Regions from separate parts of the Neorhizobium sp. LMR1-1-1.1 genome, predicted to be linked through region 1. Evidence: predicted binding sites of a transcription regulator. Region 1 holds the regulator's gene; each other region holds the start of a gene.

The links. Region 1 encodes LexA, which represses DNA repair genes until DNA is damaged. Its sites were predicted from a motif close to TGTTCNNNNTGTGTTCNG; they were not measured.
Region 2: a site for LexA is predicted at 1,625-1,642, ahead of MRBLMR1_RS28730 (ImuA family protein). Genes of this name have one in related genera too.
Region 3: a site for LexA is predicted at 2,092-2,109, ahead of MRBLMR1_RS14540 (YifB family Mg chelatase-like AAA ATPase). Genes of this name have one in related genera too.

The regions. Positions count from the first base shown of each region.
Region 1 covers NZ_JBEGHE010000001.1:1,262,211-1,265,458, reverse strand. The annotation lists gene kdsA (3-deoxy-8-phosphooctulonate synthase) at 1-692, opposite strand, end outside; gene MRBLMR1_RS06100 (VOC family protein) at 697-1,569, opposite strand; gene lexA (transcriptional repressor LexA) at 1,768-2,481, shown strand; gene MRBLMR1_RS06090 (ComEC/Rec2 family competence protein) at 2,462-3,248, opposite strand, start outside.
Region 2 covers NZ_JBEGHE010000080.1:100,919-104,166, forward strand. The annotation lists gene MRBLMR1_RS28715 (HpcH/HpaI aldolase/citrate lyase family protein) at 1-840, shown strand, start outside; gene MRBLMR1_RS28720 (DUF1737 domain-containing protein) at 837-1,043, shown strand; gene MRBLMR1_RS28725 (metallopeptidase family protein) at 1,055-1,492, opposite strand; gene MRBLMR1_RS28730 (ImuA family protein) at 1,665-2,582, shown strand; gene MRBLMR1_RS28735 (Y-family DNA polymerase) at 2,554-3,248, shown strand, end outside.
Region 3 covers NZ_JBEGHE010000025.1:277,957-281,204, reverse strand. The annotation lists gene cysK (cysteine synthase A) at 1-447, shown strand, start outside; gene MRBLMR1_RS14540 (YifB family Mg chelatase-like AAA ATPase) at 455-1,990, opposite strand; gene gshB (glutathione synthase) at 2,166-3,116, opposite strand; gene MRBLMR1_RS14530 (sn-glycerol-3-phosphate import ATP-binding protein UgpC) at 3,245-3,248, opposite strand, start outside.

The DNA.
Region 1 (3,248 bases):
CGCGCCAGCGTTTCAACAAATTCGCGCTGGCCACCGCTGGAGCCACCCTGCCCGCCCGGCTGCTGCACCGAGTGCGTGGCGTCAAAGATCACCGGCGATCCGAGCGAAGCCATGATCGGCAGCGAACGCATGTCGGAGACGAGCGTGTTGTAACCGAAGGAGGCGCCGCGTTCACACAGCATCACGTTTGGATTGCCGCTCTCGGTGAATTTCGCCTGGACGTTCTTCATGTCCCAGGGGGCCAGGAACTGGCCCTTCTTGACGTTGATTGCCCGGCCGGTCTTCGCGGCTGCGACGAGCAGGTCGGTCTGGCGCGACAGGAAGGCCGGGATCTGCAGGATGTCAACGGTTGGCGCAACAAGCCCGCACTGCTCTTCCGTATGGATGTCGCTCAGGACCGGGAAGCCGAATTCCTTCTTCAGGTCGGCAAAAATCTCCATCGCATTTTCAAGTCCGATGCCGCGCTTGCCGGAGATCGACGTACGGTTGGCCTTGTCATAAGAGGACTTGTAGACCAGCCCGATGCCGAGCTTGCCGCAGAGCTCGCTCATCGTACCGGCGATCATGAAGGCATGATCACGGCTTTCCATCTGGCAGGGCCCCGCGATCAGCGAAAGCCGGCCTGCGTTGGAGAACACGACCTTCTTTTCGCCTTCACCGACCGAAACTTCTGAATTGGGGGAGACTGCCATTCTATTATTCCTCGAAGCCGAACAAAACGCCTTGGCCGGGCGACGGCGACACGAGAACGCGACCATCCCGGCGAATGAATGCGACGTCATTAGCAGCAAGGATGATCTCTGTCACGGCCAGATCAAGACTGCGAAAGATCACGGCCTCCCCTACCAACCCGGCTGCCACCCCTTCGACAGGAAGACCGAAGTCATGCGCAATTTGCTCGCGCCTGAGAACGCGCACGGCTCCCGTTTCAGCCTGGAACACCAGTCCACCTTCAACTTCGACACCCGGCGCTCGCAGCACATTGTCCAAAAAGGCAACCGAAGCATGCGGATCATCACTTGCCAAAACGACTTCCTTCAAACCTGCGACCGCATTGGCATGGATACGCAATTCAGCCATATCCTGAGGGAAAGACACCAGCCGCTGACAAGAGAAAGCAAAGAAATCAGCCACATCATCCATCGCGGCAAAAGCAAGCCGGAAACGAGCCTCGACCTCATCACCGTCCGGAGACTTTACAGCTCTGCCGAATTCGAGGGGCTCGCCGCCGGAAATTCCGGCTGCGACATAATGCCGATGATCGCTCGATGCGTCGTCGCTGGAGACCACGATGGCCGACAAGCCTTCACGTCCGCGGCGACCGCGATAAGCCAGATCGCGCTCGACAAAGACATTGCCTTTCTTGGCATGAGCCCCCGCCTTGCGCCTGTCCGCAACAGCCAGTGGCTCCAGATAGGTACCGTCTTCAAAAAAAACACAGGCATTGGCCGTACCGAAGGGATGCACGCCGTCAGGCGCGACAGTGAAACCCAAAGACGACAGCCGCTCGCGTGCCTTGCCGAGATTTCCAACAGGCAAAACGAGATGATCGATATTCCTAGCAGTCACACATGTCCCCCAGACTTCTGATCCGCTAGGCGTAGATTGGGCAGACCGCCGGGGAGCGCAAGTAGATTCCGACTGAGAACGTCATTCGGCATCCAAGAAACTGATTATATTGTCACGAAAATTTAAGGACTTGCGGAACACATATGGAACATATAGTGTTCGTTCTGCATTTGTTTCAAATCTGAAGGTGCGCCTCACATGCTGACTCGCAAGCAACAGGAACTGCTTTTGTTCATTCACGAACGGATGAAGGAGTCGGGCGTACCTCCGTCTTTCGATGAAATGAAGGACGCTCTCGACCTTGCGTCGAAGTCGGGCATCCATCGGCTCATCACGGCACTTGAAGAGCGCGGTTTCATTCGCCGTCTCCCCAACAGAGCGCGCGCACTCGAGGTCATCAAGCTTCCCGAAGCCTATGTTCCCACGCTGCAGCCGAAACGCGGTTTTTCACCGAGCGTGATCGAGGGAAGCCTTGGCAAGAAGCCGGCGACGCCTGCTGCCCCGCCTGTCTCCGCCAATGACAGCGCGTCTGCAAGCGTGCCGGTCATGGGCCGCATCGCCGCCGGCGTACCGATCTCGGCAATTCAGAATAATACCCACGACATTTCCGTCCCCGTAGAGATGTTGGGATCCGGCGAGCATTATGCGCTTGAAGTCAAGGGCGACTCGATGATCGAAGCCGGAATTCTGGATGGCGACACCGTCATCATTCGCAACGGCAACACCGCCAATCCGGGCGATATCGTCGTTGCACTCGTGGATGATGAAGAGGCCACACTCAAGCGCTTCCGCCGCAAGGGTGGCTCAATTGCGCTGGAAGCGGCAAACCCGGCTTACGAGACACGAATTTTTCCACCGGATCGGGTCAAGGTCCAGGGCAGGCTCGTCGGCCTCATTCGCCGTTATCACTGACACCGGAATTGTTGCCAACATCAGTTGGCGCTTCTGATCGATAATCCGTTCCTGCTTGATCTGAGACAGCAAACTGCGCCTCAAGACGGCCACTCGATTTTGGTTTGGAAATCCATTCCGGCAGATACGGGTCATAGAGATTGCGTCGCCAGTCGTATTGGCGATGAATGGTCCATGGGCGAACCGTGCCAGCCATTGCTGTCGTGACATTCCATTTTCCGGCTGCTGCCGCCCCGGAAAGATCGATTTCAATTGACCCTGTCTTGCGCAGGCTGGCGCCGCTCAGCATCGGGGTACCAGACCGACAGGAATGGAAACGCGCACGCGGCGCGATAACAAGGCCGGCAACGTCGCAAGCCGCACCGGCATAACGGCCATCATCAACAACAACGACCAAAACACCTTCCGGTGACATGAATGCGCACCAGGCCTTGAGCTGACATGAGAATCTGACACTCCCTGCCTCCTTCATCAGCCGCTGCGCTTCGACCAGAACAGGTTCCGGAATTCTTTCACCGGAAGACCCGGCCATATTTTTTAGAATTTCACTTTCCAACATCTCCGACATAGCCAGCACTGGAAGCTGTCGCGCATACATCCACTGCCCATAGACGAACTCGGAGGGACGTTTCCTGTTGGCGGCAACACGTTCTGCATCTCGATAAGCAACGAGGTTCCCATCTTCAGCGATGAGAAGACTTGATTGGGCGTGTTGCATCCCCATCCAGAACAGGGCTGCAGCGGTAAACAGGAAAGGCAAGCCCGAA
Region 2 (3,248 bases), on a different contig from region 1:
CCTGCCGACAACAAGCGTGCCTTGGAAAAAGCGCCGGGACTTGATTGCGACGGCGTGATTTACGACCTCGAAGATTCGGTTGCGTCCGAGAAAAAGGCGGAAGCGCGCGACAATCTTGCGAATGCCTTTTCGCAGCAGGCCTCGTCGCTTCAGGAGTGGATCATCCGCATCAATCCGCTCGAAAGCGGGTTCGGGGAGGACGATCTGAAACTGGTCGCACAGATCCTGCCGGACGCTGTTGCTCTTCCCAAGGTCGAACATATCGACGAAATCGCTGCGGTTGCCGATATGCTTGCCCGGTTTGCTCCGGAGAGAGCGATCGCCTTGTGGGCGATGATCGAGACGCCGAAAGGTGTTCTCAATGCAGCTTCGATTGCAGCGGCGGAAAACGGCCCTGAATGCCTTGTGGTCGGCTCGAATGACCTGCGCAAGGAGACCGGGGTTCCGGCGCAGCCGGGGCGGGCCTATCTGGTGCCATGGCTGATGCAGATCGTGCTTGCCGGCCGTGCTCATGGCGTCGATGTAATCGACAGCGTGTTCAACGATTTCAGGGACGATGCCGGATTTGCCGCCGAATGTGCGCAGGGCAGGGCAATGGGCTTTTCAGGAAAAATGCTCATTCATCCGGCGCAGGTCGATATTGCTAACCGTCATTTCGGACCGGACCCGCAATCCGTCGCTCAAGCAGAGGCGATCGTTTCGGCTTTCGAACGGCCGGAGGCACAAGGCCTCAACGTTATCAACCTTGATGGAAAAATGATCGAGCGCCTTCACTTCGAGGAGGCTAAGACACTTCTGGCGCAGGCCGCCATGATTTTTGCAAGAAAGAAGTCCCAATGAAACTTTATCGACTGCTGACTGCTCCGGACGATGCCTCATTCTGCCATAAGGTGACGGCCGCCCTGAACAAGGGATGGGAACTTTACGGTTCGCCGACCTATGCCTTCAACGCTGCAACCGGAATCATGCAGTGCGGTCAGGCGGTGACGAAGACCGTAGAGGGCAAGGATTATCATCCGGATATAAAGCTCGGCGAACAATAAGATGCCGCTGGTCAGCGCTGGGCCGCATTCTCGGCGCTGGCTTCGATCCGCTCCATGTCCTCGTCGCTCAGACCGAAATGGTGGCCGATTTCATGGATCAGGACATGGGTGATGATGTCGCCCAGGGTTTCCTCGTTTTCAGCCCAGTAGTCCAGGATCGGGCGGCGGTATAGCCGGATCCGGTTCGGAAGTTCTCCCGTTTCCACGGTAAACCGTTCGGAAATTCCACGCCCTTCGAAAAGGCCAAGCAGATCGAACGGCGTTTCAAGCGCCATGTCCTCGAAAACGTCATCATCCGGGAAATCTTCGATCTCAATGGTGAGATTGGTGGTGAGGGCCCTGAATTCTTCCGGAAGATGACCATAGGCATCGATCGCAAGCGACTCGAACGTGCTTATCGTTGGCGCATGGCGATCCTGCCAGTCGTCGGTTTGGTCAATGCGAGCCATTGGTTCTCCCTTTGTGAGAGACATATAAGGCCGATGATCCTTTTTTTCGAGATAAGAATCATCGCTATAGCAAATGAGGAAAAGATTCCTCTCCGGTGATGATTGACTCTCCTGCCGAGCTTTGGAATCTATAAGAACATAAAGTGAACATTTAGGACGGAGAGCTGACGCCATGGCCCATGCAGCCGCGGCGCAGGAGAAGCTATTTGCCCTGCGCGAACAGATCGCCAGATTGGAAGGCAGAAGCCTGCCGGCAATGGCGGCGGCGAAGATGGAGAATTTTGCCGCCCGATCGGGTGGTGAAGAGAAATTGTCCTTCGATATCGCGGCTCTCGATGATGCATTGAGCGGCGGTCTGCCGCTCGATTGCATTACCGAAATCCGTTCCGGATCATTTTCCGATGCTGGCGCGGCAACCGGCTTTTCCCTTTCGCTTGTCGGGCTGATGAAGGCGCGCAAGGCCGCTACAGGTCCGATGTTATGGATTGCTGACGGGTTTACCGCTGGCGAAATGGGTATTCCTTATGCTGGAGGCATCAGGCAGTTCGGCATCGATTCCCGGACGATATTTCATGCATCGCCTCGCAGGCTGGAGGATGCCCTGTGGCTTGCGGAAGGCGCGCTTGAAAGCAAGGCGTTTATAGCGACGATCCTTGAAGTTCATGCAAATCCCAAATCCTTTGGCTTGGCTGAAAGCCGAAGGCTCAGTCTCCGGGCAAAGGCGGCAGGGCGGCCGCTTTTCCTGCTGCGGCATGCAGGGAAGGAGGAGGCCAGCAGTGCTTCCGTGCGTCTCCTTGTCGAGCCGGCTCCGGCTCTGGAGCGACCCCTCCCGGATGGCAGCATGCTTGGCGGCAGCATCGGGCATCCAGTTTTCAACATCACCCTGGAGAAGAGCCGAAATCCGGCCCCTCTCAGCTTTCGTCTGGAGTGGAACCTTCATGACCGCCAATTTCATCTTGCCCGAGATCGAGGCAAATCTTCTTTCCACAAGTTGCCAGCGCATCTTGGCGCTTCACTTTCGGTATCTGCCGACCGACAGGATCGCGCGAAAGCTCTGGGGGATGTCGTGGCGTTCGAAAGGGCGTCCTGACCATCCTCCGATCATTTGTGCCGGCAGGCGCGATAACGCATTGCGGCTGGTTGCAATCGATGAAGTGGCGCGGACACGCAGCCTGAAACGAGGGCAGGGGCTTGCCGAAGCGCGGGCCATGTATCCAGACATCGATGTCTTCGACGAGGATGAAAGAGCCGATTTTGCCCTTCTGGAAGCGATTGCCGATTGGTGCGATCGTTACACACCGCTTGTTGCCCTGGACGGAAAGGACGGGCTGTTCCTCGATATTACCGGCTGCACCCATCTTTTCGGAGGAGAGGATGCGATGCTTCGAGATATTCTTGCCCGGCTTTTTCAGATGGGTTTCGACGTGCGTGGATCGATTTCGAGCACGCCGGGCCTGTCCAGCGCGATCAGCCGGTTTGGGCACGGCGGAGTGATCGCAAGGGAGGGTATGGCGTCCGCGCTGGGCGCCTTGCCCGTGCACGCGCTTCGTCTCGATGAAAAAACGGTTGCTTCACTTTTGAAGCTTGGTCTGAAACGCGTTGCAAATCTTATGTCCATGCCAAGGGCGCCGCTTGCCCGCCGGTTTGGTGCGCAGTTGCTGATGCGGCTCGATCAGGCACTGGGAACGAACGAGGAAGCTATATCGCCACGACGCCCGGTGGCGCCGCTTTCCGCCGAGCGCCGGTTGGGTGAGCC
Region 3 (3,248 bases), on a different contig from region 1:
TGGAACGATACCGACGGCAAGGTCGATATCTTCATCGCCGGTATCGGCACCGGCGGCACGATTACCGGCGTCGGTCAGGTGCTGAAGGGCCGCAAGCCTGACGTCAAGGTGATTGCCGTCGAGCCGAAGGAATCTCCGGTCCTTTCCGGTGGCGAGCCAGGTCCGCACAAGATCCAAGGCATCGGTGCAGGCTTTGCGCCAAAGATCCTCGACACCAAGGTCTATGACGAGATCGTCACGGTTGCCAGTGCCGACGCATTGGAGACCGCCCGCCATGTGGCCGCTCTCGAAGGTGTGCCGGTCGGCATTTCCTCCGGTGCCGCGCTGAAGGCTGCGATCGAAGTGGGCAGCCGCCCGGAAAATGCCGGCAAGACGATCGTCGTCATCATCCCCTCGTTTGCAGAACGTTATCTGTCGACCGCCCTGTTCGACGGTTTGGGCGGTTAAAACACATTCACGCAGCCGCGATCGCCAGCCGCTCGCTGGCCATGCGGTAGGAAATCGCCTCCGCCAGATGCAGCCGGCCAACGGTCGGCTTGCCGTCGAGATCGGCGAGCGTGCGAGCCACTTTCAACACCCGATGATATCCGCGTGCGGAGAATTTCAGTTTCTCCGCCGCATCCCTCAGCAGTTGCAGGCCGGACGGATCAGGTTCGGCCACTTTCTCGATCAGCGACGTGGAGCAACGTGCATTGGTGAGCGGCCCCGGCAGGCTTGCCGTGAGATAACGATCCTGCTGCAATTCTCTGGCTGCGTGAACGCGTCTGGCGACATCGGTACTGCTTTCCGCCGGTGCCGGCCGGATCAGGTCAGAAGCCGACACTGCCGGTACATCGATGCGGATATCGATACGATCCATCAGCGGGGCGGAAATACGGGCCTGATAATCGGCGGCACAGCGCGGACCTCTGGCGCAGGAATGGCCGGGCTCACCCGCCATGCCGCAACGACACGGGTTCATCGCCGCAATAAGCTGGATGCTGGCCGGATAAGAAACACGGTGATTGGCGCGGGCGATGACGCATTCGCCGGTCTCCAGTGGCTGGCGCAGAGCATCCAGCACCTGAGGTGAGAATTCGGGGAATTCGTCGAGGAACAGAACTCCGTGATGGGCAAGTGAGGCCTCGCCCGGTTTTGCCCGCAGGCCGCCCCCGACCAGCGCCGCCATGGTCGCCGAATGATGAGGCGTGCGATAGGGTCGACGATCCGAAAGCTTTCCGCCCGAAAGCTGGCCGGCGATCGAGTGAATCATCGAGACTTCCAGCAGTTCGGCTGCCGAAAGCGGCGGGAGGATAGAGGGAAGTCGTGCCGCCAGCATCGACTTGCCGGAACCAGGCGGACCAACAAAAAGTAGATTATGTCCGCCAGCCGCCGCGACTTCCAAGGCACGCTTGGCGCTTTCCTGTCCCTTGATCTCGGCCAGATCCGGCAGATTGGCCGGCAGAGCGCGGATTGCCGGTTGCGGACGCGAGATGACCTGCGTGCCGCGAAAATGATTGGCGAGCGCGATCAGGCTGCGCGGGGCGATAATATCAACATCCGGCCCTGCCCATGCTGCTTCCGCACCACTGTCTGCCGGGCAGATCAGGCCCTTGCCGACGGCATTGGCGCTGATTGCCGCCGGTAGCGCACCGGCAACCGCCGCCAGCGTGCCATCCAGGTTCAGTTCGCCGATGACGACATGATCGGAAACAGCATCACCCGGAATGGCGCCAAGTGCAGTCATCAAGCCAAGCGCGATGGCAAGGTCGAAATGCGACCCTTCCTTGGGCAGGTCGGCAGGCGCAAGATTGACCGTTACCTTTTTCGCCGGCATGGCGAGGCCGGACGCGTGCAGTGCGGCCTGCACCCGCTCGCGGCTTTCTGCAACCGCCTTATCCGGCAGGCCAACGATATGCATGCCCATCTTGCCCGGGCCGACCATGACCTGTACGTCGACGGGAACACCTTCTATGCCCTGGAATGCAATGGTACTGACGCGTGAAACCATGCCAATCGCTCCCACAGATCATGTCCGGAACGACGGCCCTGCCCCACGGCTTGCCTTCGCCCCAATACAACCATAAGCTGACACGGCGCGAAAATTTAAACAAGAACAAAAATCGAACAAACTAAACAAAAAAGGCGCCCGGTCAGGCGCCTCTCTGTCGAATCAAAGACTAAACTCAGTTGAGCTTGGCTTCGATCGCATCCCACATCAGGCTTGCGACATCGGCTCCGCCGAATTTCTTCACTTCGCGGATGCCTGTCGGCGAAGTTACGTTGATTTCGGTCATGTAGTCGCCGATCACGTCGATGCCGACGAAGATGAAGCCACGCTCGCGCAGAGCCGGTCCGATACGGGCGCAGATTTCCTTTTCACGCGTCGTTAGTTCGGTAGGCTCGGCGCGGCCGCCGACATGCATGTTGGAGCGGCTGTCGGTTTCGGCCGGCACGCGGTTGATCGCGCCCACCGGCTCACCATCGACGAGCAGGATACGCTTATCGCCCTTGCGAACCTCTTTCAAATAACCCTGAGCGATATAGGGTTCGCCGCGATACATCTGACCGAACATTTCGAGAAGCGAGGTGAAGTTGCGATCGTCACGGGCGGAGTGGAAGACGCCGGCGCCGCCATTGCCGTAAAGCGGCTTCAGGATGATATCGCCCAACTCGTGACGGAAGGCGGCAATTTCTTCAGGATCACGCGAGATCAGCGTCGGCGGCATCAGGTCGGAAAATTCGGTGACAAAGATCTTTTCAGGCGAATTGCGCACCCAGGCCGGGTCGTTGACGACGAGCGTCTTCGGGTGGATGCGTTCCAGCAAATGGGTGGAGGTGATGTAGCCCATGTCGAAGGGCGGGTCCTGGCGCAGAAGCACGACGTCCATCTGCGAAAGATCCACGCGCTGCTTCTCTCCGAGCGTAAAATGATCGCCCTTGATGTCGCGGACCTGCAGCGGTTCGACGGCGGCAAAGATCTTGCCGTCGCGCATGGTCAGGCGATCGGGCGTATAATGGAAAAGCTCGTAGCCGCGCGATTGGGCCTCCAAGGTCATTGCGAAGGTGGAATCGCCAGCAATGTTGATGCTGGAAATATGGTCCATCTGGATTGCGACCTTGCGAACATGCGCCATGAGTTTCGTCCCCGATAAAGATGCCGCCTGAATTTGGGCTTGCCTGATTTAGGATGGCATAGGCCCGAAAGCAATGCGGCCGGGAACAATCCCGACCGCACAGATTAAACTCATCCGCATCCGGCCGTTCAG